DNA from 4 places in the Undibacterium sp. FW305-107 genome. Region 1 is predicted to be linked to each of the others. Evidence: predicted binding sites of a transcription regulator. Region 1 holds the regulator's gene; each other region holds the start of a gene.

Region 1 (8,225 bases):
ATCTGGCTGGCCGTGATCCTGCTGGGCGTGATCACCATGGGCACCATCTGGGTCATGGAAGTCATACGCCGTCATGCCGATGATGAGCAAAACCGCAGTTCGGCCAGATCAGCACCTGATTACTATGTGGAGAAATTCAATTTCATCCGTCTGTCAAATAATGGCAAGGCCAATTACCACATCACCGGCGACAGCCTCGTGCATTTGCCACGTACCGACAATATAGAAATCAAGCACCCGCAGATCAATAGTTTTGACCAGGACAGGCCGCCCCTGCATCTGCGTGCTGACCTGGCTGTAGTGTCACAAAAATCATCACTGGTCACACCCAGGCGCGAACATGACGAAGTCCATCTGCATGACAATGTCAGTATGGAAAGACCTGAGGGTCTGAGTTCACAGTTCGTGCGCGTGGAGTCAGATTATCTTTTGCTATTGCCGGATGATGATATCGTGAAAACCGATAAACCCATTTCGGTCACGACGGGAAAACTAAGCTCTACAGCAACAGGCATGATTGCCAATAATTCTACTCAAAGCCTGGCGATGCTGAGCAAGGTCCACATTCAACTCAAGAAGCGTGAACCGGCTCCCAAAGCCAGCACAAAATAATGAAGAAAGCGAATATGCGTATGATCAATACACCATTCAGCGTCGCCCGCTTATTGGGCCTGGCCTTTCTGAGCCTGGCCTGCGTTTCTGCCCATGCAGAAAAAGCCGACAGTAATAAAGAGACCATCATCGAAGCCGGTTACGGCGAGAGTGATGGCAAGACCAGTGTGCGCAGATTGTCCAAGGGTGTCTCTTTGGTACGTGGCACACTCAACGTCAAGGCAGAAAATGCCGTGGTTACTGAAGCGCCTAATGGTGACCAGTTCGTCGTCCTCACCGGTGGCAGCAACCGCAAGGTCACCTTCCGCCAGAAACGTGATGGCGGCCCGGACCTGTGGGTGGATGGTGAGGCTGACCGCGCTGAATACAATCAGAGTACAGAAATCGTCAAGTTCATTTCCAAGGCCAAGGTGCGCTACCTGGAAGGTAAACGGGTCACCCAGGAACAGGAAGGCGAATACCTGTCTTACGACAGCAAAAATGACTTTTTCATCGGCACCAATTCGACCAGTGGCCAGCATGTGGATGGCTCTGGCAGCCTGAAAATCATCTTGCAACCAAAACCAGAAAAACAGGCTAATTAAGATGACAGCACAGTCCAGCAGCACCTTGCTCGTCAAGGGCCTGCAAAAGCGCTATGGCGCGCGCCAGGTGGTGCGCGATGTTTCCCTGCTATTGAAAAGTGGCGAGGTAGTGGGTTTGCTGGGGCCGAATGGCGCAGGCAAGACCACCTCGTTTTACATGATCGTGGGCCTGGTGCCTTCCGACGCCGGGGATATCACGATTGATGACGTGAATATCTCGCAACTGCCTATCCATGAGCGTGCAGTACTGGGTCTGTCTTACCTGCCCCAGGAAGCTTCGGTATTCCGTAAACTGACGGTGGAAGACAATATCCGCGCCGTACTCGAATTGCAAAAAGACAGTGAAGGCAAATATCTCGGTGCCAAGAAAATTGAGCAAAGGCTCAATGCCCTGCTGGCAGATTTGCAGATAGAAAAGATACGTGAAAGCCAAGCACTATCACTCTCAGGTGGTGAACGCCGTCGTGTCGAAATTGCCCGCGCGCTGGCGACCAACCCACGCTTTGTCTTGCTGGATGAACCCTTTGCCGGCGTTGACCCGATTGCCGTCATCGAAATTCAACGCATTGTGCGCTTCCTCAAGGAACGCGGCATCGGTGTGCTGATCACCGACCATAATGTGCGCGAGACCCTGGGCATCTGCGATCACGCCTATATCATCAACCAGGGTGCGGTACTTGCCAGTGGCAAGCCTGACGACATCATACAAAATGAATCTGTACGTCGCGTTTATCTCGGAGAACACTTCCGGATGTGACGGGAATCATCATGAAACAAAGCCTGCAACTACGTACCTCACAACATCTGGCCCTGACGCCGCAATTGCAGCAATCAATACGATTATTGCAGTTATCGACTTTGGAATTGCATCAGGAGCTGGAGACGCTGCTGACCGATAACCCCATGCTGGAACGCGTCGATGATCCGCTCGATCACGCCGTGCGCCTGCTGGCAGACGGTGCCATCAATACCAGCAGCACCTCTGCCGATGCTGGCATGGAAGCACCCGCAGCAAGAGACGACAGCGACAAGTCTGCAGAACCTGCGGCGGCTGATGCTGAAACCGTCATCAGCAATGACAGCACCACCTCCAGTGAAGAAGACTGGGGTTTTGATGACGTGCAGCATGGCAGCAAGTCTGGCGATGATGAAGATGGCCGCCCACAACTGGGCGCAGCCCATGTCACCCTGCGTGAACACCTGCTGGAACAGATGCGCCTGAACCTGCGCGAGCCGCGTGACCGAGCCCTGGTCGAGCTGATGATAGATGCGCTTGACAGCAACGGTTACCTGACTGAAACCTTGGATGAAATACATGCCAGTTTGCCACTGGAATTGTTCGTAGAACCAGAAGAACTGGCTTTTGCCCTGAACATGCTGCAGAGCTTTGACCCTGCCGGTGTTGGTGCGCGCAGCCCTTCAGAATGCCTGGCACTGCAAATCAGGCGCTTGCCCAAGATTGCTTTTGTCACGCGCAGGCTGGCGTTGCAAATTGTTGAAACGCAACTGAGTTTATTTGCGCAAAGAGATTTCACAAAACTCAAGAAAATACTCGACTGTGATGACGAAGATTTGCGCGATGCACAAACGGTCATCCGTATGTGCAAACCCAGACCCGGCATCGCTTTTGCTGCCGATGAATCTGACTATGTTGTACCAGACGTCATCGTCAGAAAATCCGGTAACGGCTGGCAAGTCATGCTGAATCAGGATGTCATGCCCAGGCTGCGGGTAAGCAGTATGTATGCCAACATCATGAAGCAAAATCGCGGCGAGGCAGGCATGGGTGCGCAACTACAGGAAGCACGCTGGCTCATCAAGAATATGCGGCAACGCTTCGAGACCATATTGCGCGTTGCACAAGCGATAGTCGAAAGGCAACGCAATTTTTTCACGCACGGTGCTGTTGCCATGCGCCCCCTTGTTTTGCGCGAAATTGCTGATACACTAGGATTACACGAGAGCACTATCTCACGTGTAACAACCCAAAAATACATGTTGACCCCACATGGCATGTTTGAGTTGAAGTACTTTTTCGGCAGCCATGTCGCGACGGAAACAGGGGGTGAAGCATCTTCCACCGCGATACGTGCACTCATCAAGCAGCTGATAGGAGCAGAAGACCAGAAAAGCCCACTCTCTGATAGCAAAATTGCAGACATGCTGGGTGAACAGGGCATGGTAATTGCCCGACGGACAGTTGCCAAATACCGTGAAGCCCTCAAAATCCCCCCAGTGAGTTTGCGTAAATCTTTGTAAGCAGTCCTTGTAATCACGGTTTGAATTGCTATATATGATTTAGCTCAAGGCAAATAAATGCCAGGAGCTTATCGTTACAGCAAGTAACATCACTATAGGAGCACAGTATGAATCTCACCATCAGTGGACACCACGTCGAAGTAACTCCTGCAATTCGTGAATATGTACATACCAAACTAGAACGTATCAGGCGGCATTTCGACCAGGTCATTGATATCGCCGTCATCCTGACGGTGGACAAGCTCCGGGAAAAGGAAAAACGACACAAAGCCGACATTAATTTGCATATCAGCGGTAAAGATATCCACGTTGAAAGTCTGGCGCATGATCTGTATGCGGCCATTGATGCACTGGTAGACAAACTGGATCGCCAGGTCATCAAGCATAAAGATAAAATGCAAGACCATCAGCACGACGCCATCAAGCACATACCTGATCCGGCATCGGCTTCATAAGACCCCAGTCCTTACCCGAACAGGGTTGTGGACATCCAAAACAAGGACGCTAGAAAGCGTCCTTTTTGTTGGGCGAATGGTTTTGATGTTGATAATTTACATCATCATTCGCTGAATTACTCTGCGACAATCCGTACACATAATAACCGTCATTCCAGCGTGCTTTTAGCTGGAATCCAGCGGCGTTCGTTATATGCCGTGGCTCTTGTTGCAAGTGGCACTTTGACTAAAACGTTTACCCTCCGTGGATACAAGCCGGGTCTCGGCCCGGCAGCCGAAATACTTTCTTTGCGTCGCCAAAGAACGTATTCAAAGAAAGGCGACCCAGGCGTCGTCGCCCCCTGAAGGGGGGGTTCCCGTTTGTGCTGTACAAAAAATGGGAAGGCCCGAAACTCGCTTCGCTCAAACAGCGGTCCTTCTTAATCCATTTTCTGTACAGCACAAACGGCGTCGACACATGGGAACTGCTAACGTCAAAAACAACAGCAACATCAAACCCAAAGTCAAACCCAAAGTCAAACCCAACAGCAACGAGCATGCAGTCCTTACGCTATTTCCTCATAAGCATAGACACCCCGTGACGACCAAGCCTGACAAAGTTAAAATAGCAGCTTCATCCCCTACCCTGCATAGTCAACCACCATGAGCGAATTTGTACTTACCTCCGTCAAGAACAATATAGGCTACATCACCCTCGACAGACCCAAAGCATTGAACTCGCTGTCTCTCGATATGGTAAGAGCGCTGACGACGACCTTGCTGGCCTGGCAGGATGATCAGAATGTGCGTGCGGTGTTTATCCATAGCAGCAGCGAGAAGGCATTTTGTGCTGGTGGTGATATCCGTTTTTTCTATGATGTGGGTACAGCCACACCCAAAGGTGACTCAGCCTTGCTGGAAGATTTTTTCACTGAAGAATATGCCTTAAACCATTTAATTCATTTCTATCCAAAACCCTATATCGCGCTGATGAATGGCGTGGTCATGGGTGGTGGCATGGGTATTGCGCAAGCAGGTGAAGACTGTCGTTTGCGCATCGTCACGGAGCGTACCAAGATGGCGATGCCGGAAGTGAATATTGGTCTTTTCCCTGATGTGGGCGGCGGTTATTTCCTGTCGCGTACTGATGGTGAAATTGGTACTTACCTGGGATTGACTGGTGAAATCATCACCGCTGCGGATGCCATTTATGCAGGGCTGGCGGATGTCTATATTCCCACAACTGAAATACCTGCACTGATGAATTTGCTCAGTGAAAGTACGGCCACAGACTTGCATCTGGTAATACGCGATTTTGCTGCGACTTTTGCAGACCAGGCAAAACCGGACACCAGCAAACTGGCTGCACAACACGCCATCATCAACGACATTTTCGCAGGCGATAGCGTTACTGCGATCTGTGAAAAACTACAACAAGACAACAGCGACTTCGCCCAGCAGACCCTGGCCACCATGCAAAAGCGTTCACCACTACTGATGTCAGTCACACTGGAACAACTGCGCCGCAGTAAAGGCATGACAGTATCGGCCTGCCTGCGCATGGAAAGAAACATGGTACGTCATTGCTTCAAGCATGGCGAAGTGCTGGAAGGTGTGCGAGCCCTGGTGGTAGACAAAGACAATACACCACGCTGGTCACCTGCGACATTGGCTGAAGTGACGACGGAACAAGTGACAGGATTCTTTGCTGAAGCCTGGCCTGCTCATGCGCATCCTTTGCGGTATTTGGAAGCTTGAGTTGAAAGACTGACTGATCAGAGTTTGATCAATCGTATATCTAAAAATTAGATCAAGGTCGTATTGACGTTGATTTTGACTTTGGGGTTGTTTTTGACTTTCTGCAGTTCCCATGTGTCGACGCCGTTTGTGCAGTACAGAAAATGGATCAAGAAATGCCCGTGTTTGAGTGTAGCGAGTTTCGGGCATTTCCCATTTTTTGTACTGCACAAACGGGCACCCCGCAGGGGCGACGACGCTGGGTCGCATTTCTTTGAATTCTTTCTTTGGCGACGCAAAGAAAGAATTTCGGCTGCCGGGCCGAGACCCGGCTTGGTTCTACGAAGGGCAATCGCTTTAGTCAAAGTGCAATATTCAACAAACAACACGGCATACCACGAACGCCGCTAGATTCCTGCCTACGCAGGAATGACGTGAATAAGATTGCCATAAAATCCAAGGCTGAGCAGCCTGTTATGCATATCTGCAATCACTTCAACTCAAACGCCTTCTTATCCCCCTTAAACCATCCAGCCAACCCCGCAATAAACTCCTGCGCCCCATTCCTCCTCGCAGTCTTCAAACCATGACTGGCACCTGGAAATTCCACGAACTGAAAATCTTTTTCCGGATGCTTCAAAAAGTAATCCCGCAAGGCATGTCCTGATTCTATCGGCACACTCTCATCCTTCTCACCCATTGCTGCCACCATTGGAATATCCAGGCTTGCGTACACAATCAAAGGATCAGAAAACAGATGTCCAGACCAATACGCATAAGGATGTCCAAAGAACTCTTTCCTGAGATTCTTGTCATCTTTCCTGATCTCAGCATACACATGCAAAAAATAATCGCGTGAAAATGGATTGGCATAAGGTTCCACGCCGTGGTCTGCAAAGATCAAAAATTCTTCACTCTGCGGCAAACCACCACTTCCTGCGGTCGCCAGCCAGCCTATTTTATTACTGTCCCTGGCAATATAAGGAGCGACAGCTCCGCCTTCAGAAAAGCCCAAGACTGCAATAGAGCGTACAGGCATTTTTTGAAGCTCAGGCTGCAGCGCCAAGAACTTCAAATGATCTGACAATCGTTGATCGAGCTTATCTTCCGCCTGGAATTCTGCGGAGCACTTGCTGCCATCGGCATTTTTGGCAACGCCAGGTTTTTCCAGGTAATAGACATTTACCGTTCCGGGATAGCGTTCAAAAAACATGGGCAAACGAACTGCAAAATCATCGCATCCTGAACCGCTGACCAGCAATACAGGATGGCCATGTGTTGTCGCAGCCGGATCAGATAAATGATAATAGCGCCTTTGCTTGCCATCGATTTTTATGCTGTGTTCTTGCAGAACAGGTGCCGCCATCGTGGAAGCACAAAAGAGTGTGATGGAAGCCAGAACGATATGACGGATGTGCGAAGAAAAGGAATTGATGTGCATGGGAATGCTTGGTTTTCTTAAAATGAATCAAGAAAATATCACAGCCCTGCCAGCATTGCGAAAAAAATAAAAATGGGGAGCAAGCTCCCCATTCCCTGAACGTGCATAAACTTGCGTAGGCAATACTATCAGTGCTGCGCACCACCACCCAAATAAGCCGCCTTGACTGCCGGATCATTCTGCAAACTGGCCGCCGCACCATGCACGGATATCCTGCCATTTTCCAGCACATAACCATAGTCAGCCACTGCCAGTGCCGCTGCCGCAAATTGCTCCACCAGCAGCATGGTCGTGCCCTGCTCTTTCAAACGCACGATGATGCGGAAAACTTCATCGACCAGGATAGGTGCCAGGCCCATTGATGGCTCGTCCAGCAAAACCACATCGGGATTGAGCATGACAGCCCTTGCCATCGCCAGCATCTGTTGCTCACCGCCAGACAAAGTACCAGCCAGCTGGTTCTTGCGTTCTTTCAAGCGCGGGAACAATTCCATGGCTTTTTGCAGATCACTTTCTATATCGCCACGTGGCCGGCTACGGGTGAAACGCGGGAAGGCACCGAGCAAGAGATTGTCTGTCACCGACATGGTGGCAAACACACGCCTGCCTTCTGGCGAATGTGCCAGGCCTGCCCTGGCGATCTTGTGGGAATCAAGGCCAGTGACATCCTTGCCCGCCAGCGTGACCGTGCCTTCGCGCGGCTTGAGCATGCCGGAAATCGCGCGCATGGTGGTGGTCTTGCCAGCACCGTTGGAACCGATAAGGGTGACAACTTTACCCTTGGGCACTTCCATGGAAATGCCATGCAAGACTTCGACCTTGCCATAGGCTGCATGCAGATTTGAAATAGTTAACATTGCTCTCTCCTTATGCAGCTGCGACTTCAGTGGCATCAGCTACGCTGCCACCCAGATAGGCTTCAATCACTTTGGGGTCGGCCTGTACGGCTGCCGGTTTACCTTCTGCAATTTTCTGACCGAAATCCAGTACAGTCACAGTATCGCAAATCGACATGACCACATCCATATGGTGCTCGATGAGGATGATGGTGATACCGTGTTCGCGTATCTTGCGGATGATGGCGATCAGGTCTTTGATGTCAGGTGCAGTCAAACCAGCAGCAGGCTCATCCAGCAGCAACAATTGCGGATTGAGACC
Region 2 (8,225 bases), 170 kb from region 1:
CGCGGCTGACACGGTTACCCAGGTCAAAAATGTTTTCCAGGAAGCGCGTCAGGTTGTCATGCAAACCTTCTGCCAATATCTCTTCGATACGGGCAAATTGCAATTCTGCATGCAGCTTACCAGCAAAACGCTCAGTATCGGCTGAGACATCATTGCGCACTTCTTTCAGATTGGCGACCACTTCATCCATGCAGGCCAACAATGAGCGTGGCATATCACCGCGCAGCATCAGCAATTCTGCTACCCGTTCTGGCGTGATGACATCACGGTAGACCTTGCGGTAAATCTCAAAGCCAGATACCGAGCGCAGCAACGCCGCCCAATAATAGAAATCCCTCTGCAAATTATCATTGCCACGCCCGCTTTCCTTGGCACCGTGAAACTTCACATCCAGTATCCGTGCGGTATTATCTGCGCGCTCTATGAAGGTACCCAGGCGGATAAAGTGTACCGCTTCATCCTTGAGCATGGTACCCAGCGTCACTCCACGCGATAAATGTGAGCGGTATTTCACCCATTCAAAAAACTGGCTGGGGTCGTTTTCCAGTATCGTGTCAGACAACCTGTCCTGCATGTCCAGCCAGGTGGCGTTCTGGGTTTCCCACACCTCGGTCGTCAGCGTACCACGTACTGCCCGCGCATTTTCCCGCGCCTCCTTCAGGCATGATGCAATCGAGGATGGATTCATCGGGTCACGGACCATGAAGTCCAGCACATCCTTCTTCGTCAGCAAACCATATTGATGGTCAAAGGCAGACTGCAATTCAGATATACCCAGCATGGCACGCCAGCCACGTTCAGCATCTTCGGCAGACTGTGGCAGCATTGAGGTCTGGATATTCACGTCCAGCATACGGGCAGTATTTTCTGCGCGCTCGGTATAGCGCGCCATCCAGAACAAATGATCAGCGGTACGGCTCAGCATGTATATTCTCCTGACTTAATTTTCAAGGATCCAGGTATCTTTCGTTCCGCCACCCTGTGAAGAATTCACCACCAGCGAACCCTCTTCCAAGGCCACCCGCGTCAAGCCGCCTGGTACCATGGAGATGGTTTTGCCAGACAAGACAAAGGGCCGCAAATCAATATGGCGCGGGGCGATGCCGCTTTCCACAAAGGTAGGGCAGGCCGACAATGCAAGCGTAGGCTGGGCAATATAACCATCGGGCTTGGCCAGCAAGCGCTGACGAAAATCTTCTATCTGCGCCTTGGTCGAAGCCGGGCCCACCAGCATGCCGTAACCGCCAGCACCATGCACTTCCTTGACCACCAGTTCACCCAGATTCGCCAGGGTATAAGACAGGTCTTCGGGTTTGCGGCACTGGTAGGTCGGCACGTTATTCAAGATCGGTTCTTCCGTCAGATAAAACTTGATCATGTCCGGCACGAAGGGGTAGATCGATTTATCATCAGCCACCCCCGTGCCTATCGCATTCGCCAGTGTCACGCGCCCAGCGCGATACACCGACAACAAGCCAGGCACACCCAGAGAAGAGTCGGGCCGGAAAGCCAGAGGATCAAGAAAATCATCATCAATACGGCGGTAAATCACATCCACCCGTTTAGGGCCACGTGTAGTACGCATGAAGACCGCATTGTCATTCACAAACAAATCCTGGCCCTCGACCAGTTCCACACCCATTTGCTGGGCCAGGAAGGCATGCTCAAAATAGGCCGAGTTATACATGCCCGGCGTCATGACCACCACGGTCGGGTTGTCCACCCCCATAGGGGCAACTGAGCGCAGGTTATCCAGCAACATGTCCGGATAATGATCAACCGGCGCAATCTTGTTACGTGCAAACAGCTCAGGAAAAAGCCGCATCATCATCTTGCGGTCTTCCAACATGTAAGACACGCCGGATGGCACGCGCAAGTTATCTTCCAGTACGTAGAACTCGCCCTCGCCAGCCCGCACAATATCCACACCCGCAATATGGGCATAAATGTCAGAAGCGACTGAAATACCCTGCATTTCAGGGCGATATTGGGCATTTTTATAGATCTGCTCAGCCGGGATGATGCCCGCCTTGATGATATTCTGCGCGTGATAAATATCATGGATGAACATGTTCAGCGCCTGTACCCGCTGCGCCAGGCCCTGTTGCAACTGCGCCCATTCACCCGCATGAATGATGCGCGGGATGATGTCAAACGGAATCAGTCTCTCCGTACCCGCATCGTCACCATACACGGCAAAGGTAATACCCACCCGGCGAAAACTCAGGTCAGCCTCTGCCCGCTTGCGTTTCAATCGTTCAGCCGGTTGCTGAGCCAGCCAGTTGCAAAACTCGCGATAATGTTCCCGCGTCAATTCTCCGCCCGCGCCACCCGATACAGCGGCATCATAGGCGTGCATTTCATTGAAAAACTTGGCCATGTTCTAGTCTCTTGGTTACGGTTCCAATACAGCATATCAAGAAACGTGCCAGATAACATTGTGGCTAACCGAAGCGTGGTTTTTTTGTCGTTGTCAGTCGATCAGGCAAACAAGAGTGGCTGAACCGACGATAGTACAATGTTCATTTTTTATCAAAGCTCAGGTCGTATGCCCAAAAAAATGCGAACACTACTATGTCTGTTGATGTTGTCAGCAGCTTGCCGCCTGGCCGTTTCTGAAGACAGCAATCAACAGGCATTGACGGGTTTGCCTCATATCGCACAAGCAGCGGATTCAGCCAAAAACAGACTAGGCCAGCAGATTTTTTTTGATAAAAACCTGAGCCGCGACGGCACTATAAGTTGCGCCACTTGCCATCGGCCAGAGTTGGCTTTTAGCGATGGCAAAAAACTGGCAGAAGGCATCAAGGGACAAATCGGCACACGCAACACCCCCAGCCTCATCAATGCTGCGTTTAATCAAAGCCAGTTTTGGGATGGCCGCCGCAGCACGCTTGAATCCCAGGCCATCGATCCATTCTTAAATCCGCGTGAACATGGCCTGCAAGACCAGCAAGCCATCCTCACAGGTTTAAGCAAAGATCCAGCTTACCGAGCATTGTTACAGCAAGCCTATAACATCAAACCTGCGGCAATAAACCTCGAACAAGTTGCCAGCGCGCTGGCAAGTTTCGAACGCACTTTGGTAGCTGGCGACAGCCCGTTTGACCGCTATTATTTTCAGCAAGACAAATCCAGCATCAGCCCCGCAGCGCAACGCGGCCTGCAACTTTTCATGGGCAGTGCTCTATGTATCAACTGCCACAAGATAGATAAGACGCATGCCCTGTTTACCGATAATCAGTTCCATGGCCTGGGCGTGGGCTTTAAAAAGATAGAAGCCCGCCTGCCAGAACTGACGCAACGCCTGGCACGCGCACAAGAACAAAAAATCAGCCTGGACCAGGAAGTACTCAGCGATGAAGACATCGCAGAACTGGGCCGTTTTGCAGTCACCCTCAAGCCAGCAGACATCGCCAAATTCCGCACACCCAGCCTGCGCAACGTAGCACTGACCGCACCCTATATGCACGACGGCAGCGTCGCCACGCTGGAAGCCGCAGTCGAAATGGAGATTTATTACCGCAGCGCCGAATCACAAAAGCCGCTGATACTCACCCCTCTGGAAAAAACAGATCTGGTTGAATTTTTAAAATCCCTGACCAGTCCACCACTGCCCAAACACCTGTCATCTGCCCCAATATCCCAATAATATCTCGCTGTGTAAGCGCCAAAAAGACACGTAAATTACTGCCATATTTTTCATCAAAAATCTTAATGTTTAAGAAAATAAAAGTGAAAAATAAATAAGTGGGCTTACTCTCTTTGCATTATAGTTGTGCGGAATGCATGACTTTAATATAAATTAACTATTGCTCGTCCGTATTTTTACGGATTTCAGCCCTGATGCTGGCAGTAGGATGAAACGCAAAGGGATGAACAATGCAGCACCGGTTTTGCCTGAAACATGGCCTTGTACACTTGTTGGCAATTGTGTTGGCGGCATGGAGCATGGTCATCCAGCTTTTTGCAATGCGGCCTCAGCGGGCTTTGTGGCTGCTGGCATTTTGCCTGGGAAGTCATCTTGCATCGCCTGCACGGGCGGCTGATGTGCAATATGTGTATGACAATGTAGGACGGTTGGTTGGTACAGTCGCACCGGATGGCAGCAGTGTGCAATATAACTACGATGCGGTCGGTAACATTATTGGCATACAAAAAAATACAGCCACCACATTAGCGATTACCGAATTTGCCCCATCTGGCGGCGCAAGTGGCATCACAATTCAACTTTTTGGTAGCGGTTTTGATACTGTTGCCGCAAATAATAGTGTCAAGTTTAATGGCGTGTCTGCGACCGTTAATAGCGCGACTGCAAATTTGTTGATTGTGACAGTACCAGTTGGCGTTGTTACAGGAAAAATATCGGTCAGCAATGCCAACGGCAATGTGCTTAGTAATAAGGATTTTGTTGTCGGCGCATTAGCACCCCCAACCATTGCCAGTTTTACTCCCGTGTTGGGAGGTGTTGGTACTCCTGTAACGATATCCGGTAGCAATTTCCAAATAATCAAAGAATCGAATAAAACCAGTTTTGGTAATTTTGCTTCGACAGTAACTTCATCGACTGCTTCTAGCCTGGTTGCAAATGCACCGGGTTCGTCGTTGTCAGGCAAGATCACTGTTTCCACTCCGTACGGGAGTGCAGTAAGTGCAAATGATTTCTATGGCCTGCCTGCTGGGTGGCTAGCAGGCGATATTGGCTTTACCGGTCGTATTGCGGTGAATGGGCCTGCAATGCCGCTCACCACCACAGTGACAGGAAAAAAAGCAATTGTCTTGTTTGATGGCGTAGCTCAACAGAGAGTGAGCCTGATGTCTGCCGCAGGGACATTCGCAAGCAGTATTCCGACCACAATTTACAATCCGGATGGCAGTATCCTGATGACGGCCACGGTGTACAACAAAGATTCTCTGGACTTGGTCACTCTACCTGCTAATGGCACTTACACTGTAGCAATGGCGCCAAATTCTAGTGACAAAGGCACCGTTAATTTATCTCTAGTCTCAGAAGCAGTTGGCAGCATTACCGCTGATACTCCTTTCCCTGTCAATCTTCTCGCGGGTCAAAACGGGCGTTACTTTTTTTACGCCGAAGCGGGCAAGACATACGGCTTGGCACTGACCGATCTTGTATTCACCGGCAGTGGAAGCAACCCACGCAATGTCACAATAACCTGGGAAAAAACAGATGGTACCAAGTTGTACACATGTGAAGTCACAGCCAGTAGCAGTTGTGATTTTTCAGATGCTGCCAGGCTTGGTGTGACTGGCAACTACGTAATTCGCTTTAATCCAAGTTCTACTCACGCAGTCAGTTTTAACGCGATTTTGTCAAGAGATATAGAGGCCGGTGATTTGATTGCAGGTGCCACACCAGTAACTATAACAACAGTACTGCCGGGCCAGAACGGGCGCTACACTTTTGATGGCATTGCAGGTCAAAACTTTAATCTGGCTATCACCGGCAATACCATGGACGATGGCAATGCAGGCACCAGTAACTCTACCTATATTTATATTTATCAGCCCGGTAATAGCACATCGGAATGGAAATGGGATTATCTGGTGACAGGAAGGGTAAATGGTGTCATCGCTCTCAATAATTTACCGCAGACTGGCAAGTATACAATTGTAGTGAATCCGACCGTGCTGGATAAGGGGAGCATGAGCCTGCAATTACTTTCTGCCGCTACAGGCGTGTTAACAGTAGATAGTGCAACAGCAATGAACTTGCCTATGGGGCAAACTGCACGCTATACCTTCACTGCTGAAGCAGGAAAAACTTATGGCTTTGCTGCGGCGGATTTGGTATTTACCGGTAGCGGATCGAGCGATAAAAAACTCTATGTTTATCTTGAAAAATCAGATGGCACAGCGCTGAGCAATTGTTCATTCTCATCAAGCAATAGTTGCGATTTTTATGATCCAAAATTGTTTGCGGTTGGTGGCACTTATGTGATGCGCTTTGTCCTGGGATCTACCTATGCAGCAAGTTTTAACGCAACGTTATCTAAAGATATCGAAGCAGGTAGTTTGTCTGCAGGTGCATCACCGACTAATTTAACAACTTTGCGTCCTGGTCAGAATGGCCGATTTACTTTCAATGCAACGGCAGGACAAAGTTTTAATCTGGCATTAAGTGGCAATAGCATTGATGATGGTAGTCCGTCCAGTATCAATCCTATAAACGCGTATATCTTTAAGCCCAGTAACACGGCCTCTGCGTGGACCTATGACACTATTTATACCGGGACTTCAAATGGTGTAATGTCGCTCTCAAATCTTCCTGAGACCGGAACTTATACTGTCTGGATAAATCCGACTGTGCTAGATAAAGGAAGTATTAATCTTCAATTGCTGTCTGATGCAACAGGTGTCCTCACGATGGACGCTGCCACTGCCATCAGTTTGCCGATGGGTCAAAACGGTCGTTACACATTTACTGCTGAAGCAGGCAAGACTTATGGATTCACGCTGACAGATTTGGCATTTACTGGCACTGGTGGTACGAAGAGCGTGGCAGCTTACTTGCAGAAAACCGACGGTACAGCCCTGACCAATTGCACTTTCACAGCTACTGAGAGCTGCAATTTCTATAACCCGGGCTGGTTTGCAACAACAGGTACATATGTAGTGCGCTTCTTCACGAACTCTACCTATGGTGTGAGTTTTAACGCCGTGCTATCAAAGGATATTGAGGCTGGTACCTTGACAGTGGGTGCCGCCCCTATAGCTCTCACGACTTTGCGCCCAGGCCAGAATGGGCGCTTTACCTTCACTGCAACCGCAGGTCAGACCCTGAGTTTGGCGGTGACTGGTAATACGATGGACGACAGCAATCCTGCAACCAGCAATAGAAATTACATCTACATTTACAAGCCTTCAAATATTGTCAGCTATTGGAAAACTGATTCTCTCGCGGCTGGTGCAGCGACGCTGACCATGTCTTTAGGGAGTGCACCCGAAACAGGAACTTATACAGTCCTGATCGACCCTCAGGGCGCTGACAAAGGTACGGTCAATTTACAACTCAAATAAATTGACGTGAATATCTTCGAGAAAATGTATGCAAAAAGAAAGTAGCAAAGTGCCTACCCCAAAATTTAATGTCTATATGTTGAACCGATTTATGAAAAACCTTGCACTTGGCAAGCAAGTCAAGAACACATTTGCAATGGCTTTGGCTTCAGCCTTGCTGGTGGCCGTGCTACCTTCCGGCGCCTTAACGATCGCGGCGGATGCTGGCACTGGCAGCGCCGACAATTTCATTCAGCAATTATCACCGCTTCCCACCAGATATCCTGGGCAAAGTGCCACGCAATTGGCCGATGGACGCTGGTTACTGGTAGGTGGGCAGACTGGTTCTGGCCTGCTGGATCCCAAGACAAATCAACTCAAGCCGTTGACCAGTCAGTTACAGCATGCGCGCAGTCATCACAGTGCGACCTTGTTGCCAAGCGGTCAGGTCTTGATACTGGGTGGTGTTGATGTCAATGGTGAAGTGCTGGATGTCGCTGAACAATTTGACCCGGCCAGTGAACAGTTTCGTGTTATGGGTAATCTGGGGCTGATCCCGCGCAGCGGGCATACCGCAACAGTACTGGCAGATGGCAAGTTGCTCATTGCAGGTGGGGTGGATAGTCGTCAGCGCTTGCTCTATGAAGCTGAACTATACAACCCACAAAATCACAATCTCGAACACTTTAATGTCAAGCTTGACAGCGCCAGGGCTAACCATGTCGCAGCCATGCTGCCCAATGCGCAAGTCATGTTATGGGGTGGACAGGGCAATGCCCAACAGGCATTGTCAAATGGTGAACTATACGATGCGCGCAGCCAGGCGTTTACTTTGTTCGACAAAAAAGTCGCGGCACAATTAGCTGCCAGCCTGCAAGTCACAGGCGCACCTGCCGTTCAAGATAGCCAACCTGCGCCCGAAGCGCGCGCAGTACCCGTAAACCAGAACTTGATCATACGTTTTAACAGCCGTATGAATGTTGCAGACCTCAATGCTGACACTGTTACCTTAATCGGGCCGCATGGTTCCACGCCAGTTAATGTGGTGCCAGTCGAATTCGGCTTGCTCTTGTTTATCACGCCACAGCAAGACTTGCTGCCGGGCAGCCGTTATACACTTTTCATTAAAGACGCAAAAGCGAACAATAATCTGGCACTGCCATTTACCGCCATCGGTTTTGATACTGCGCAACTGAGCAGCACTG
Region 3 (8,225 bases), on a different contig from region 1:
ACTGTGCAATTGCCTGGTTTCGCCATGGGCAGCACGGTAAAACAATTTGCCTTCCGAGATAAAAGCAACCGCCTGCGCACTTGCAGCACGGTCAAGATGGCTTTGATGCGCGGCATCATGGCCAGCTGTGGGCAGAGGCTTTCCGTCCTGCGTTGACTTGTTTTTTTGCATGGCCTGATTCAAAAAATAGGCCAGGGCCAACAAGGCAATGATAATAATGAGTAAGTGCACTTAAGAATCTCCTGTCCTTTGTCGCCTGCGCGGACCGCATTGCAAACAATTCTGCAAGCAATTGCAAAAGCAATATTATGCATGCAAGTCGTACCAACCATGCTAATTCCGTATTTTGAACCCCAAAACAGACATCACACTCGCAGACGTGACATTTGTCATTCGCAAGTCCTGACACTTTGCTCTGATATCGCTGACTCTCTTTCGCCATACTGGCAACAGTTCAACAAGGAGTGTCCATCATGTCTGAAATCAACGCTGCCACATTTTCTTCTCACGCTGCCCGTGCCAAGGGCGCGATGTTCTTTGCTGTTTTTGGTGCTGCCTGGCTGGCTTTATGGAATCAGCGTGGCATGCATGGCAACTGGCTGGTCTATCTGGTCATCGCTGTTCTGGGATTGACTCTCGCGGGGCTGGCCGTGCAGCGTCATCATCACTACAAGGCCTACGCTGACGACGATAGTCCAGGCGCACAAAGAGCAGGGCGTTTGTTCCATTTGATTAATGCCGCTCAATGGATCACCATCCTGGTCGGTGGAAATGTACTGGCAAATATGGGTCTGGCTGATTGGGTCATCCCCTTTGCCATGCTGGTAGTTGGTCTGCATTTTTTGCCGTTAGCGAAATTGTTTAATGCTCCCGGTCATTTCTGGTTCGGCCTGGTGATGAGTCTGTTTGCGCTTAGCTACCCCTTCGTACTTTCCCAAGGTGCTGCTGATCCTTATGGCTGCCTGGGTGCGGGCCTGTTGTTATGGGGCTATGCTCTGTTGAAACTCATGGGTATTCCTGCAGTGCAGAATATGAGTGCAGTTTGAAATAGACCCTCTAACTGATTTACTGCAGAATCGCTGGCATATAAAAACAATGAAGACACTATGCCAGCCAATTTCCTACCACCTGCTCCAACACAAGTCCTGCATCCTGACGGTCAGGTACGATTTGGCAAATATGCCGGTGCACCTGAAGTCATAGACTGGTCGGCGCTGGCCATCCCGCATAGGCGTGGCAAGCTATGGCAAGCCTTGCACCATAAACACTGGCATTACGTGGCACTGGCGACAGACGAAATATTTTGCGGCATCGCCATTGTCGATGTGGGATGGACTAACACTGCCTTTGCCTATGTGTTCGATAGGCTGGCAGGCAAGCTCATTGCCAGTTATTCCCAGGATGGCTTGCCGGGATTGACTGCAAAACTGAATGCACATCCGGCAGAGCAGGCAAGTTCGGAGTTTCGATTTTTCGGCAAGCACATTCGCTTTCAACATTTGCCTGCAAGCAGGCAATATGAATTGCAACTGCAATGCGGTTCATTCAACATCAATACTCTGCTGGATGCCAGACCTGCTGCGCCTTCCTTGCTGGCGGTGGGTGAGGTGCTGGGTGGCACTGTGCATGCAACCGTCAAATCGGCAGGCATGCAATTGACCGGCGAAGTACGTGTTGGTAGCCGTAGCTTCAGTCTGCAAAATGGTGTTGGCAGCTATGACCATAGCAATGGATTTCTGGCACGCGAAACAGGCTGGCGCTGGGCATCAGCACATGCGCTGGACATAGGTTTTAATTTGCAGGCAGGATATTTTTCCAGTCATGAAAATGCCCTGTGGCTGGATGGAAAGATTATTCCACTTGGCGCGACACAATTTGACTTTGATGCCACTCAGGCCATGGCTGACTGGCATATCCATACCGATGATGGTTTGCTGGATGTGCATTTCCATCCCGAAGGTTTTCGCGCAGAAAACAAAAACCTCATCATCGCCAGCAGCCGTTACCTGCAACCCATAGGTGTCTTTAGTGGCTGGGTCAGGGCCAGCTTGGATGCACCCAAGCGGCAGATAGAAAACCTGGTGGGCGTAACGGAAGACCACTTTTCCAAATGGTAGTCGTCGGGTCTTAACACTTTTGGATCATCCCGCAATTCCAGAGTTATCCACCGCCTGAATGTACTGTTGGCCTGCTAGCGCAATCGACCTATATAAGTCTGGTCGACCATGGCATTGTGATCCAGTACTGGCGCGGGCACATTGGCTATATTAAGCATGGGACTATCGTTCAGCCTGTTGCTGACCTGTTTCCTGGCGACCAGTCTGTTGATTAGCGGATCGGCTGGTGGTGGCGCGACGAACAGGCCATCTTCACCAAAATAGATTTCATCAAGCTTTTGGCAGATTTCATGCAAGTCCTGATTCGGTAGTTCCAGCGCCAGATCCAGTATGGCGCGGCAATAGCCAGGATTAACGCGCATGTATTCTATGTCAGTGACGCGGCCATTTTGCCGCCGTAAAATCACGTGCAGTCTTGCCATGAGGGAGAAGGCAAGATTATCCGACATGGCATTCTGTATCAGGCTGCTGGTACTCATAAGATATGCTCCCCGTGAAGTTCAAGATCAAGTCCTTCTCTTTCCTGCTCATTGGTGACGCGCAAGCCTATGCTCACTTTGACCAGCCACAAAATCAGGGCAGTCATAGCGCCAGAATAAATCACCGTGACGATGACACCAAAGGCCTGGGTCACCAGGCTGCCGTCGACACCGCCTATGCTCTTCAATGCGAATACACCTGTCAGCAGCGCGCCGACTATGCCACCAATGGCATGCACGCCAAATACATCCAGTGAATCATCGTAGCCCCCCATGGATTTGAGAGAGGTCGCACCCCAGTAACATGCTACGCCAGCCACTGCGCCTATCACCAGCGCACCCGTCAGATCGACAAAACCGGATGCAGGTGTGATTGCCACCAGACCGGCGACCGCACCAGAGACTATGCCCAGCACCGATGGTTTGCCGCGGCGCAGCCATTCCACGATCATCCATGCCAATGCGGACATCGCTGTTGCTACCTGTGTCACCAGCATGGCCAAACCGGCGCGGCCATCTGCTGCACCCGCAGAACCTGCATTGAAACCAAACCAGCCCACCCACAGCAGCGATGCGCCAATCGCAGTCAGCAATAAATTATGCGGTGGCATGGGTTCTTTACCAAAACCCAGGCGTGGTCCGATGATCAGGGCAGCTACCAGGCCAGATACTCCAGCATTGATATGCACGACAGTTCCGCCAGCAAAATCCAGCACGCCGCGCGCTGCCAGCCAGCCTGCCGGTTCCCACACCCAGTGTGCGACTGGCACATACACCAGCAAGGACCACAAGGTGATAAACAGCAGCAGCGCAGAGAACTTCATGCGCTCGGCAAAGGCACCGGTAATCAGCGCAGGGGTGATAATGGCGAACGTCATCTGGAACATCAGGAACACGCTTTCCGGTATCGTCGGTGCCAGTTGATGTACGCTGAGCTGCCCGGCTTCTTTCAAGAAGCTCACACCATGCAACATGAATCTGTCCAAGCTGCCCAGATAAGGTGAACCCGCAGTGAATACCAGACTGTAACCCAGCACTACCCACAAGACCGTGACGATGCAGGTGGTCGCAAGGCTATGTGCCATCGTGCCCAGTGCATTTTTCTTGCGCACCATGCCGGTGTAAAACAGGGCCAGGCCGGGTATGGTCATCAGTAATACCAGTGCAGTCGAGGTCAGCATCCACGCGGTGTCGCCAGCGCTGATCTTGTCTGCGGCGATCATGCCAGGCTTGCTCATGGCAGGCGGGGCTACTGCAGTAATTGCAGGCGTGGGTACAGATGCGGTGCTTGCGCTCACTGACGCCGTTGTAGGGAATTCTGCCTGTGCATTGCAAACGCCGCTGCATAGCAAGAGACTGACAGAGAGGGAAAGCAAAAAGCTGGAGAGCACGCGTATTTTCATCAAGCTAGCCTTTTCAAAAACATCGTCAATGACACACAAGCATGTGCATTGCAGCATTTTTCATGCCAAGGCTGATACCAGTGGATTTGATGCGGTTGAGGGCTATTAAAGGGAAATATATTGCTTGTGATTTCAGTGAGTGCATGCGCACGCACCAAAATGTAAGCAAATATTACCGTGTGGCATGAATATGCACGGGCGGAGTGCTAAGCGGTTTGCCCGGGAATTGCGTGCAACCATAAAAAAAGCCGCTTTGCCCGAAGCTTAAAGCGGCGTCTTGTTTTCAGCTTGCCAGATTAAACCGGCAAGGCAATCTGGTGATCTACACTGAACTGGTAATCGCGGAACACATGTTCTGCGCTTAGCAATTCATAAGTGCCATCCGGCAGTTTGCGGGTCGTGTCTTTCAGACGGTAAGTCATTTGCCCACAAGTCCAGCAATTGAAGTTACGCATATGGGTGCACAGGCAAGTCTTGTCCATGACTGAGATTTTCTTGGCATCAGGGTGTGCTGCCACTTCACGGTTATACGATGTGATGTAGGCGCAGTTGCCATTGCCATCGAGCAGGTAGCCATAAGATTCACAACCTGGGCGTATGCCATCACCTATCGCTGGCGTATTCTTCAGCATGCGCATAGGGTAGCCTGTAGGCGAGATATTATTGACTTCGATGTCGCCTTCACTGGCCTTGAAATATTCCTGCTTCACATTGGCTGGTAAGCCGCACTCATTGGTGACGGTAAAGCGGGTTGCTACCTGTACCCCGGCAGCGCCGTTTTCCAGAAAGGACACGGCATCGCTACCGGTGAAAATACCACCAGCGGCAATCAGTGGAATATCCAGGTTTTCTGCCTTCAGGAACTGTACAATTTCAGTAATGATGGTTTGCAGATCATATTCTGCCCAGTCCATGCCAAAACCAAGATGGCCCCCAGCCAGCGGCCCTTCGACGATGACGTAGTCAGGAAGGCGATTCAGGCGGGAATTCTTGCGCAGGAACAACTGCAGCGCACGTACTGAAGAAACGATGATGCCCAGCTTGGCATCGCGGAAGCGCGGGTGATCAGCAATCAGTCCAAAAGAACCCAGATGCAAACCAGCGCTCATTGTGATGCCATCAATACCAGCATCGAGTGAAGACTCCAGACGCACCTTCAGGGTTTCGCGCGGGCCGTTCATGGTCAGTTTTTCCATGCAATTGACAAAGATCATGCCCTTGCCTTGCTTGGCTTCCATGGTCTTGCCTATATGCAGTCGGGTTGCTTCTGCCAGTTGCTCGAGGTTGAACTTGACGTCAGTCTTGTCAGAGTTGTTAATATTATATTTGTAGAATTTGGTTTTTTCCTTGACAAAGCTGGTGTCAAAACGACGGTCAGAGACATCCTGCACCATGGCATCAGAAATATGACCAACCCCGCCAAGACGTGCAGCAACCAGTGCCAGTTCAGCAGTGGAAATATCGACGCCCATGCCACCGATCATGATAGGAACCAGCTCATCTTTGCCCAGCTTCAGGCGGAAATCATCTACACGTTTCATTGTTATCCTTGACACATTTGCTCAAAAGTAAATCACGCGACGCTATATTTAGTACTCTCTCAATACTCGTAGTACTCTTACTCTACAGATACATATTGCATACTTCTTGTTATTTCTTGTTGATTCCAGGCTGCAAACCGACAGTCGAACGAGATTGTAAGCCAGGGCTAGGCGCTATAGCTAAGATTATATTCTGTAAGAGAGGCAAATACCCAGGTGCAGGCCTTATCTCTTGCCATTTGACCAACGTAATTTAACCCAGGCAGCTTGTTGGCTTGCATTCAAGAAAGTCCAGGCGACCAGACGACTCTCTTTATTACCCTGGCTCATGATAATGGTTTTCTCATCACAGACTTTGACTTGCTTCAATGCCGTATGGATTGCGGTCAAATTGGCTGATTTTGATACCAGGGTAGAAAACCATAAGACTTTTGTGGGTATAGCTGCACTTTCCCTGATCATTTTCTCGATAAAAGCCAGCTCCCCACCTTTACACCAGAGTTCTGCCGCCTGACCACTGAAGTTCAGCACCGGTTCAGTTTGCTCTGGCTTGCCGTTTTTATTCAGATTCTCCCATTTGCGTATGCTGCCCGCCCTTGCTTCTTCGGCGGATGCATGAAATGGTGGATTGCATAGGCTGACATCAAACCATTCATCATCAGCTACTATGCCTTTGAACAGGGATAATTCATTCGTCTGATGACGCAATTGGATCTGTTTGCCCAGGCTGGGGTTGCGGTCTAGTATGTTCTGGGCATTTGCCAAAGAAGCCTGGTTAATGTCGCTGGCGCAAAATGACCAGCCGTATTCAATGGTACCGAGTAAGGGATAGATGCAACTGGCACCTGTACCAATATCCAAAGCCAGTATCTGCTTACCCTTCGGTACACGTCCCTGGTTGCTGCCAGCCAGCAAATCAGCCAGATAATGCAGATAATCAGCACGACCCGGCACCGGTGGGCAAAGATTTTCCGGGGGAATATCCCAATCGCACACGCCATAACTACTTTGCAATAACGCCTTGTTGAGCAGCCTGACTGCCAGCGGGTCGGCAAAATTGATACTTGTCTCACCAGCAGGATTGGTGATGAGGACGTGCTCAAGCGCAGGCTCTGCCTTGATCAGGGCAGGAAAATCATAGCGCCCCTGATGGCGATTGCGCGCATGCAGCAATGGCCTGCCACCCTGATTTCTTGTTTCCTTCTTGTTTTTGTTGCTCATGAAGCCTGAATCCACAAATTCGTCATGCCTGATGCAGGCAGGGTATCTAAGCCCTATTGTCCCATGAAGGACGCATTGCTGTTTGTTAAACCATAAGGCAAATTTATATGGAGCAAGAATAAACAGCATTATGGCGAGCCATACTTAAGTAGGGCTGGTGCTTCTGTGACGAGGATGTAAAATTCAGTAAGTGTTTTATTTATTTTAAAACAGCATTGCTAAAATCTGCCCGATCCAGATTTACACTCCCCCCAGCAGCTAATGATAGCAATGGCATGTGCCATTGCAGAGTATGATCGTGCGAGTGCTTGATGCAAGCCTGAGCACCTGGATATATCAAATTATCTGTTGGTCGCGGTGAGTGAGCGCCTTGAACATCTTATTGAAAGGTATAAGAAATGAAGAAAATCGCTATCGTTGGCAGCATTACCACTGCCGCCATCCTGTCAGCCTGCTCGACCGCGCCTGTTAAACATACAGCTGGCCCTGTGGTGCCTGCTGTGCAGGTCGTTAGCGTGCCAGTCAGTCTGAAAGCGCCTGCTGGTGAAGTGCTGGCCTTTCAAATGGCGGCAACCGGCGTGCAGATTTATGACTGCAGAGCCAATAAAGGCGGCCCCAAGAAGTTTGAATGGGTATTCCGCTCACCAGAAGCCGAGCTGTACGCCAGCCACGACCCGACCAGCCCTAAACTGGGCAAACACTATGAAGGTCCAACCTGGGAAGCTGCTGATGGCAGCAAGGTAGTGGCTGAAGTGGTCGCCAAGAGTGACAGCGTTGATACCAACGCCATTCCCTGGTTACTGTTGAAAGCGAAGTCCAGCTCTGCAACGGGGACTTTTTCCAAGGTGACGAGCATACAGCGTGTAGTCACTGTCGGCGGCAAAGCTCCTTTGACGGGATGCTCGGATTTCCAGATCGGCGCAGAAACACGTACGCCTTATAAAGCCACATATTATTTCTTTAAAGCAAATTAATTGCCGCTTTATTGCTACCAGTTAAGGATTTGATTTCCATATGGGTTCATAATAGGTCTCCCTTTATGAACTTGTTATCCTCAAGCAATGATACTGGATGGCTTCGATCTCGCCATTTTGCGCTACCTGCAAAAGAATAGCCGCCATTCAGCAGAGCTGATAGGGGCAGACATAGGCTTGTCTGCCACGGCCGTGCAGCGGCGCATACGCAAAATGCGCGATGAAGGCGTGATCAGCGCTGAAGTCGCGATAGTCAGCCCCCAGGCGGTTGGTTATCCTTTGACCGTCATGGTTGAAGTAGCTTTCAAAAAAGGCCTGGGCGATGTCATTGACAGCTTTAAACAAGACATGCAAGCCCTGACAGAGGTTCAGCAATGTTTTTATCTGGCGGGTGAATTTGACTTCATGCTCATCGTGCAAACCACAGACATGGCTGCCTATGAGCGCTTCACCCGCGCCGTGTTTTTCACTAACGACAATATCCTCAAGT
Region 4 (8,225 bases), on a different contig from region 1:
GGCCGCAGAAAGAAATATCTCTCGCCGTTTCGCTGACATCCAGACCCTGTTTTGATTTGAACCACTGGCGCTCACTGTCGATGAGGGAAACCAGAGCGATGGGTGTCTTGAACAGGTGACTTGCCAGCCGCGTCAGCCGGTCAAAACGCTCTTCTGGCGGTGTGTCCAGTATGGCGCAGGCTTGCAGGGTTTGCAGGCGCAATATCTCATCGACAGGAAAATCAGGTGCTTGCATCGTGAATCAGTCGTGAGCGTGGCTTGCCAGACCGTCCAGCCATTTTTGTAAGCCTTCGCCATACAGCGGTTTGCTGGCGAAATAGCCTTGCATGGAATCACAACCAAGCTGGCGCAGGCTTTCTCGTTCGGCTGCGGTTTCTATGCCTTCGGCAATCACGCTCAAACCCAGGCCATGGCCCATTTCTATGATGGCCTTGACCAGACCCTGGGTCGTGGGCAGTTTGTCGATATCGGTGACAAAGCTGCGGTCTATCTTGAGTTCGCTGACGGGCAGGCGCTGCAAGTAGGACAGGGAAGAATAGCCAGTACCAAAATCATCGATGGACAAATCCAGGCCAATGGCGCGCAGGCGGTTCAGCAATTCTATGGTGCTGCCCGGGTCTTCCATGATGCCGCTCTCGGTAATCTCCAGCTTCAGCAATTTGGGGTCAAGGTCATACTGACGCAACAGGGCCGCAATCTGGTCGGGGAAGCTGGTGTCACGCAAATCATGGGTGCTGACATTGACGGCAATGGTTTGGCCGGGATATTTTTCTTGCCAGTTCTTGAGTGTGACGATGGCTTGCTCCAGCATCCACATGGTGAGCATGCTGATATAGCCTGTGCGTTCAGCAAAGGGGACAAACTCTGCGGGCGAAATAAAACCGCGTACAGGATGTTGCCAGCGCACCAGCGCTTCAAAACCATAGGCCTTGCCAGATTGCAGATACAGCTTGGGTTGCAGCCACATTTGCAATTCTGATTCCCTGACGGCAGAGCGCAAGTCAGACAACAGGCTAAGATGAGTCAGGCGCGAAGCTTCTTGCGCATCGGTGTACCAGGCGGATGAGCTGGCGCTGCGTTTGGCCGCATACAGGGCAACTTCAGCATTTCTGATCAGGGTCATCAAGGGCAAGGGTGTGGCTGCGGTGATGGCAAAGCCATATACCAGACTGACATCGACCGAGTGCTGGCCGCACTTGACCGGATCGGCCATGGCAGCATCTATGCGTTGGTGCAAGTCTTCAATCGCAGTTTTGGAGCTGTCATGGCAAAGTATGGCAAACGCACCGCCAGCCAGTCTGGCGAGCCATGGTTTTTGTGACGCAGTATCGCCGCCGATAACTGTTTTAAGACGCATGGCCACATCTGATATGACAGTATCACCGGTATCAAAACCCAGGGTTTCATTGATGACTTTCAGACGTGCCAGGTCCATCAGGATAAAGCCCTGGTGGGGTAAACCCTGGCCTTCATGGGTTTTGAGCAGCAGGGTGCGGTTGGGCAAGCCGGTCAGGCTGTCGTAATACGCCAGACGCTCTACTGCTTGTTCGCGTATGCCTATGGCTTCAGCCATGGTGTTCAGGGCTTCACCGACGCGTGCTACTTCTTCAGTCTTGCTGGGGATGAAGCGTGTCTGGTAATCACCTCTGGCAATTTGCAAGGCGCTGGTTTCCAGACGTGCCAGCGGCCTGACCACGCTACGGGTAGTCAGCCACGCCAGTACCGCAGCCAGGATCACGCCAAATATTGAGAGCATGGCCACCATCTTGCCAGTTTCTTCCAATTCCAGTTGCGCTTCCGCCTGATGCGTCTGGATCAGCTCCTGCTCGCGTTTGAGGAAGGTTTTTGACTGATCCAACAAGGCATCCAGCGCAGGTTTTACCCGCGTGATAAAACTGGCCTTGGCGGCATCTTGCCCTTCATCTTCCAGCTGGTTGACTGTATCAAGATAGTGCTGATTGTAGATCGCCCGTTTTTGCTTGAGGACTTTCAGGCTTTTCAATTGCTCATCATCACTGAGGCTGGCTTCGAGATCGCTGATCAGACGATCTATGCGGCGATTTTTTTCATCGACGATGGTGTATTCAGGAACACGTTGTTCATAAGGAACAGTCAGGAATTGCAACAGGGCTCTTCCGACGTTTTCTGTTGCGACACTGAGTTCTTGCACATATAAAAGACTTTGCACCTCTTTGCGGGCAAATTGCTCATTACGCGCAGTCATGTTGCGAATTTGTGAAATTGGCAACAGCAATACAATACTGAATAAAATCAGCAGCAAACCATAGCTGAGCGCCAGACGCATACCTATACGGCGCAAGCGCAGGAGCTGAATCAGACGATTTAAGCTAGAAGACATAAGTTATCAATGTATCGTTTTGGTTTGCTACAGAAGGTGCAGTTTCCAGATTCATGCAAAAGCCACTGGCATGGCATGAGCCTGACATTATGGTCTTATGTTAATGCACTATTAACAGCGAGAGCAATACTATTGTGAGTGAGCGATCTCAGGGAGGCAGGATCAGCGTGCTATCAGTATATACAACATCAGCACATTGGCGACGATGGACAAGACTGCCAGCATGCGCCAGGTGGCCAGTGGATCGCGCTGAGCCAGGGGTTTGGCTTGCGGGGCGGGCAGGGGATGGGCTGCGCCACGTTCCAGTGCCAGCAAGAATTCTTCTGCTGTTTCAAAACGATCGGCCTCGTCGCGTGCGACGGCTTTGAGCAAGACATTTTCCAGCCAGTGTGGCAAGTCGGGACGATAACGACCTGGTGATGCCGCCTCACCAAATTTGGGGCGCTGGAATGGCTCCACTTCACCATAGGGATAATGGCGCGTCAGCAAATAGTAGAGCGTGACCCCGGTGGCATACAAATCCGTAGACCTTGACGGTGCGGCACCCTGGAATTGTTCCGGTGCCAGAAATGAGGGTGTGCCCGCCATGGTGTGGCTGGCGTTACCCTGGCCATCCTGGCTGTCAAAGCCGGATTGTGCTACGCCGAGGTCAAGAATGCGGATCTCATCATCATCCCCCAGATGCACGTTGGCGGGCTTGATATCCCTGTGCAAGATGCTGCGCCTGTGCAGGGCACCAATGGCGCGTACCAGCTTGCCGCCATAGGCAACTGCTTCTGGTATGGTGAAATGCTGACCGGCTTCCAGCCTTTTTTGCAGGGATGCACCGGCATGCCAGGTCGAGAGATAGTACAGGTAGTTTCTCTGATCAGGAGTAATCACCTGTGGGAAAAAGCGCGCCACGACGCGTTTTGCCAGCCATGCTTCATGCGCGAAGGCAGAGCGTTCTTGCGTATCGTTGGCCTTGTCCGGGTGCAGGGTTTTTAATACCAGTTGCCGGTGATGTGATGGTTCGCTGACACGATACAGTACCGTCGTCAGTGAAGTATGCATGACTTCTTCTATGGCATAACCGTCCAGGGTCTGGCCAGGCTTCATGCGCGGCGGCACGGGCAGGGCATGCAGCTCGCTGATGGCATCGCGCAGTTCACCTTCAGGCAAGGTCTCTACGCGTGCTATCACAGCGCTGCAATTATCTTGCGACCCTGCCTTTAGTGCGGCTGCACATAGTGCTTCGCAGGCGGCTTCGCTGCCCAGGCTGCCTGCACTGACTTGCTTCAAAAAATCTGTCAGGTCATATTCGGTCAGGCTGGCCCAGATACCATCACAGGCCAGCAAAAAGACATCATTGACACGCAATTCACCCATGCCATGATCGATGACGAGGTGGCTGTCCAGGCCGATAGCACGGGTCAGGACATGCTGCATCTCTGGCCTGTCCCAGACATGATCCTGGGTCAGTTTTTGCAGCACACCATCACGCAACAGGTAGCAGCGGGTATCGCCCACGTGGGCGCTGTAATACATGCGCCCCCGCAGGACCAGTGCAGTCATGGTGGTGGCCATGCCTGCCAGCTCACGGCGCACTGAGCCTTGCTGCTGTACCCAGCTATTCATGGCAACCAGCACCTTGTCCAGCGCTGTTGTCACTTCCCAGGTATCGGGCGTGGCATAGTAATCGGTGAGCAAGCCACGCACTACATATTCAGCCGCTTCACGTCCGCCTTCATTGCCGGAGACCCCATCGGCTACGGCCAGTACCATGCCCTTGCAGGATAGCTCGGGTTCGCCCGGCGTGACCATGCCGACAAAGTCTTCATTGCGCGGGCGTAAGCCGGCGACGCTGTGATGTCCTGTGCTGACAGTCAGTGGCATATGCGATCGATTAAATTTTTGCTGTAGTCATGGCGGCGGAACCCCAGGTAGTGCGCCAGCGTTTCTTGACTAATGATAAACCCAGCAAGGCGACAATGGCGAGGCTGGCGAAAATTGACAAGCCTATTTGATAGCTACCAGTGATCTGACGTGAATAACCCATACTGGCAGCCAGATAAAAACCACCTATGCCACCGGCCATGCCGACCAGGCCAGTCATGACACCCATCTCTTTACGGAAGCGCTGCGGCACCAGTTGAAATACCGCACCATTACCTGTACCCAGTGCCAGCATGGCAACCACAAATACACATACCGCAGCAGTAGCCGATTGCAAACCTATGGCAGCAATGAACAGGAAGGCAGAAGCGATGCTGTACATGACAGACAGGGTTTTGATACCGCCGATGCGGTCGGCAATACGGCCACCCATGGGACGCACCAGCGAACCGGCAAAGACGCAGGCGGCAGTGAAGTAACCAGCCGTCACTGGCGTTAAACCATATTGCGTATTGAAATAAATTGTCAAAGAGGATGCCAGGCCAGAAAAACCACCAAAGGTAACGCTGTAAAAGAACATGAACCACCAGGCGTCTTTGTCTTTCAAGACGGCCAGATATTCAGTCAGGGATTTGCTTGGTGCGTCTCCCGGTGCATCCTTGGCGAAAATCAGATAAACAGCTAGTGCTATAAATAAGGGGATCAGCGCCAGGCCAAACACATTTTGCCAGCCAAAGGCGATTGCCAATGCTGGTGCAAACAGGGCAGCAAAGGCGGTGCCAGAATTACCTGCACCCGCTATCCCCAGAGCGGTGCCCTGGTGTTCAGGAGGATACCAGCGTGATGCCAGCGGTAATGCCACGGCAAAGGCAGAGCCAGCGACACCAAGGATCACACCGAGGAACAGTAGTTGTTCATACGTATGCAAATTACCCAGCCATGCCCAGCATAAGCCTATCAGTACGACGATTTGCCCTATCAAACCGGCTTTCTTGGGTTTTAAATGATCTACCAATACACCCATCACGATGCGCAATAGAGCGCCAGCTAATAATGGCGTAGCGACGATCAAGCCTTTTTGTGCCGCTGTCAGACCCAGGTCTTTGGAAATCTGGATGGCGAGTGGCCCCAACAATACCCAGACCATGAAACTCAGGTCAAAATAAAAGAAAGATGCCAATAGGGTGGGTGTGTGCCCGGCTTTCCAGAATGATGTTTTTTGCATGGTCGCTCCAATAGTGAACACGCATGCCACTTGCAAGGGACGTGCCATCAAAATGTGCATGCCTTTGCTCTGCTTTATGATTAAAAACAAAACTTACTGCGCGAAAATCGTGCGTCATCTGAATTAAATGGTGCAATGCACCAGAATGGCTTGGTTTTGTATGAGTGCAGTGAGGATTTTGGGCGCATGCTTCAATAAGTGGCATTGCTCTTGCTGCCAACAGAGGAATCCTCAGTTTTTCTTGGTGAAAACCGTATTAATGCGCAGTTAAATTGGTGCAGGCTTATAAAAACATTCTGGCTTTCACTCTGATAAAAATGAACTGGCATTGCTCTTGCTTAGTGTCTGGGGAGACAAGCAAAGGAGCAGCCATGAAGAAACTTAAGCTAGTGATGGTAGGGAATGGTATGGCAGGTGTGCGTACCCTGGAAGAATTAATCAAGATCGCCCCCGACCTGTATGACATTACCGTATTTGGTGCAGAACCTTATGCCAATTACAACCGCATCCTGCTATCACCTGTATTGGCAGGCGAGCAAACCATCAAAGACATCATGCTCAATGATGTGGATTGGTATGAAGAAAACAATATCACTCTGCACCTGGGCAAAAAAATCGTCAAGATAGACAGAGCACGTCGCCTGGTAATAGCCGAAGATGGTACCCAGACTGAATACGACCGTCTGTTGCTCGCGACAGGTTCCACACCTTTCATGCTGCCCGTGCCTGGCAAAGACCTCAAGGGCGTGATTGCCTACCGCGATATTTACGACACCAATACCATGATAGAGGCGGCAGAAAAGCATACGCACGCTGTCGTCATCGGCGGTGGCCTGCTGGGTCTGGAAGCGGCAAATGGTTTGAAAATGCGCGGCATGAGTGTCTCTGTGGTGCATCTGCCTGGCTGGCTCATGGAGCGTCAGCTTGATCCCGTTGCTGGCAAGATGCTGCAAAAATCGTTGGAAGACCGTGGCCTGAACTTCCTGCTGGAAAAAAATACCGAAGCCATCATTGGTGATGATGCCGGTCATGTCAAATCCATACGCTTTACCGATGGTCTGGAAATCCCTGCACAATTGATCGTCATGGCAGTTGGCATACGCCCCAATACGGCGTTGGCAGAGTCTGCAGGCTTGTATTGCAATCGCGGCATCATCGTCAATGACACCATGCAGACTTATGACCCGCGCATTTACTCTGTTGGTGAATGCGTTAATCATCGCGGCACGGTATATGGCCTGGTTGCCCCTTTGTTTGAAATGGCCAAGGTCTGCGCCAATCACCTGGCGAATTTTGGGATTGGCCGTTACCAGGGTTCAGTCACATCCACCAAACTGAAAGTGACAGGCATCGATCTGTTTTCTGCCGGTGAATTCATGGGTGGCAAAGACACTGAAGAAATCATTTTGTCTGACCCTATAGGTGGTGTTTATAAAAAACTGGTGGTGAAAGACGACAAGCTCATCGGTGCCTGTCTGTATGGTGATACCGTCGATGGCAGCTGGTATTTCAAACTGCTGCGCGAAGGCAAGAATATTTCTGAAATCCGCGATTCCCTGATGTTTGGTGAATCAAATACCGGCGACGTTGGCCACGAAGGTCATACCAAGGCTGCCGCCATGCCAGACGAGGCCGAGGTCTGCGGCTGTAACGGTGTCTGCAAAGGCACCATCGTCAAGGCCATCAAGGAAAAAGGTCTGTTCACACTCGACGATGTGCGCAAGCATACCAAGGCATCGGCGTCCTGTGGTTCCTGTACTGGGCTGGTAGAACAGATCATCATGTTTACTGCCGGTGGTGATTATTCGACGGCATCTAAAGTCAAGCCCATGTGCGCGTGTACTGATCATAGCCATCAGCAAGTGCGTGATGCCATCAAGGCCAACAAGCTGTTGACGGTCTCTGGCGTGCAGGAATTCATGGAATGGCGCACACCTAATGGTTGCTCCAGCTGTCGTCCGGCCATTAATTATTACCTGATTTCTACATGGCCACGCGAAGCCAAGGATGATCCGCAATCACGCTTCATCAATGAGCGTTCACACGCAAATATCCAGAAGGATGGTACTTATTCTGTCATCCCGCGTATGTGGGGCGGTGAAACCAATGCCAGCGAATTGCGCCGGATTGCAGATGTCGTCGATAAATTCAAGATACCGACAGTCAAGGTCACCGGTGGTCAGCGTATCGATTTGCTGGGTGTGAAGAAAGAAGACTTGCGCGCCGTGTGGCAAGACCTGGGCATGCCATCCGGTCTGGCTTATGCCAAGGGTTTGCGTACCGTGAAAACTTGTGTGGGCAGTGAATGGTGCCGTTTTGGTACGCAAAACTCTACCCTCATGGGGCAACAGCTGGAACGCGAACTGGCACGCATGTATTCACCGCATAAGGTCAAGTTGGCGGTATCCGGCTGTCCGCGTAATTGTGCCGAGGCAGGTATCAAGGACGTTGGTGTCATTGGTGTTGATTCAGGTTGGGAAATTTATGTAGGCGGCAATGGCGGTATCAAAACCGAAGTCGCACAGTTCCTGGTCAAACTGAAAACCCATGAAGAAGTCATGGAGTATACCGGCGCCTTCTTGCAACTGTACCGTGAAGAAGGTTGGTACCTGGAGCGCACCGTACATTACCTGGCCCGCGTCGGTCTGGATTATGTGAAGAAAATCATATTGGAAGACCACGAGCGCCGCAAAGACCTGTATCAACGTTTGCTGTTTGCACTGGAAGGTGAATCTGATCCGTGGCATGAACCAGAAAAAGCCCAGG

Evidence for each region. Region 1 encodes sigma-54, which starts transcription at its own class of promoters, with help from an activator protein. Its sites were predicted from a motif close to TGGCANGNAANCTGCTTT; they were not measured.
Region 2: the regulator sigma-54 is predicted to act here: its motif matches at 2,414-2,431, upstream of AC3WQT_RS17780 (circularly permuted type 2 ATP-grasp protein).
Region 3: the regulator sigma-54 is predicted to act here: its motif matches at 4,050-4,067, upstream of AC3WQT_RS09705 (ammonium transporter).
Region 4: the regulator sigma-54 is predicted to act here: its motif matches at 5,783-5,800, upstream of nirB (nitrite reductase large subunit NirB).

What each region holds. Positions count from the first base shown of each region.
Region 1 covers NZ_JBYTAV010000007.1:216,035-224,259, reverse strand. The annotation lists gene lptC (LPS export ABC transporter periplasmic protein LptC) at 1-612, shown strand, start outside; gene lptA (lipopolysaccharide transport periplasmic protein LptA) at 612-1,196, shown strand; gene lptB (LPS export ABC transporter ATP-binding protein) at 1,198-1,953, shown strand; gene AC3WQT_RS17065 (RNA polymerase factor sigma-54) at 1,965-3,455, shown strand; gene hpf (ribosome hibernation-promoting factor, HPF/YfiA family) at 3,563-3,910, shown strand; gene AC3WQT_RS17055 (enoyl-CoA hydratase/isomerase family protein) at 4,553-5,647, shown strand; gene AC3WQT_RS17050 (alpha/beta hydrolase family protein) at 6,117-6,839, opposite strand; gene AC3WQT_RS17045 (ABC transporter ATP-binding protein) at 7,196-7,924, opposite strand; gene AC3WQT_RS17040 (branched-chain amino acid ABC transporter ATP-binding protein/permease) at 7,935-8,225, opposite strand, start outside.
Region 2 covers NZ_JBYTAV010000007.1:381,492-389,716, forward strand. The annotation lists gene AC3WQT_RS17775 (alpha-E domain-containing protein) at 1-925, opposite strand, end outside; gene AC3WQT_RS17780 (circularly permuted type 2 ATP-grasp protein) at 941-2,380, opposite strand; gene AC3WQT_RS17785 (cytochrome-c peroxidase) at 2,561-3,652, shown strand; gene AC3WQT_RS17790 (IPT/TIG domain-containing protein) at 3,883-7,041, shown strand; partial or broken gene AC3WQT_RS17795 (DUF6531 domain-containing protein) at 7,133-8,225, shown strand, end outside.
Region 3 covers NZ_JBYTAV010000004.1:14,549-22,773, reverse strand. The annotation lists gene AC3WQT_RS09725 (TolB family protein) at 1-231, opposite strand, end outside; gene AC3WQT_RS09720 (hypothetical protein) at 474-1,046, shown strand; gene AC3WQT_RS09715 (DUF2804 domain-containing protein) at 1,107-2,117, shown strand; gene AC3WQT_RS09710 (hypothetical protein) at 2,192-2,596, opposite strand; gene AC3WQT_RS09705 (ammonium transporter) at 2,593-3,999, opposite strand; gene AC3WQT_RS09700 (nitronate monooxygenase) at 4,296-5,540, opposite strand; gene rlmF (23S rRNA (adenine(1618)-N(6))-methyltransferase RlmF) at 5,766-6,761, opposite strand; gene AC3WQT_RS09690 (DUF3455 domain-containing protein) at 7,160-7,735, shown strand; gene AC3WQT_RS09685 (Lrp/AsnC family transcriptional regulator) at 7,823-8,225, shown strand, end outside.
Region 4 covers NZ_JBYTAV010000009.1:241,049-249,273, forward strand. The annotation lists gene AC3WQT_RS20735 (PAS domain S-box protein) at 1-235, opposite strand, end outside; gene AC3WQT_RS20740 (EAL domain-containing protein) at 242-2,359, opposite strand; gene AC3WQT_RS20745 (bifunctional protein-serine/threonine kinase/phosphatase) at 2,522-4,234, opposite strand; gene AC3WQT_RS20750 (nitrate/nitrite transporter) at 4,245-5,459, opposite strand; gene nirB (nitrite reductase large subunit NirB) at 5,831-8,225, shown strand, end outside.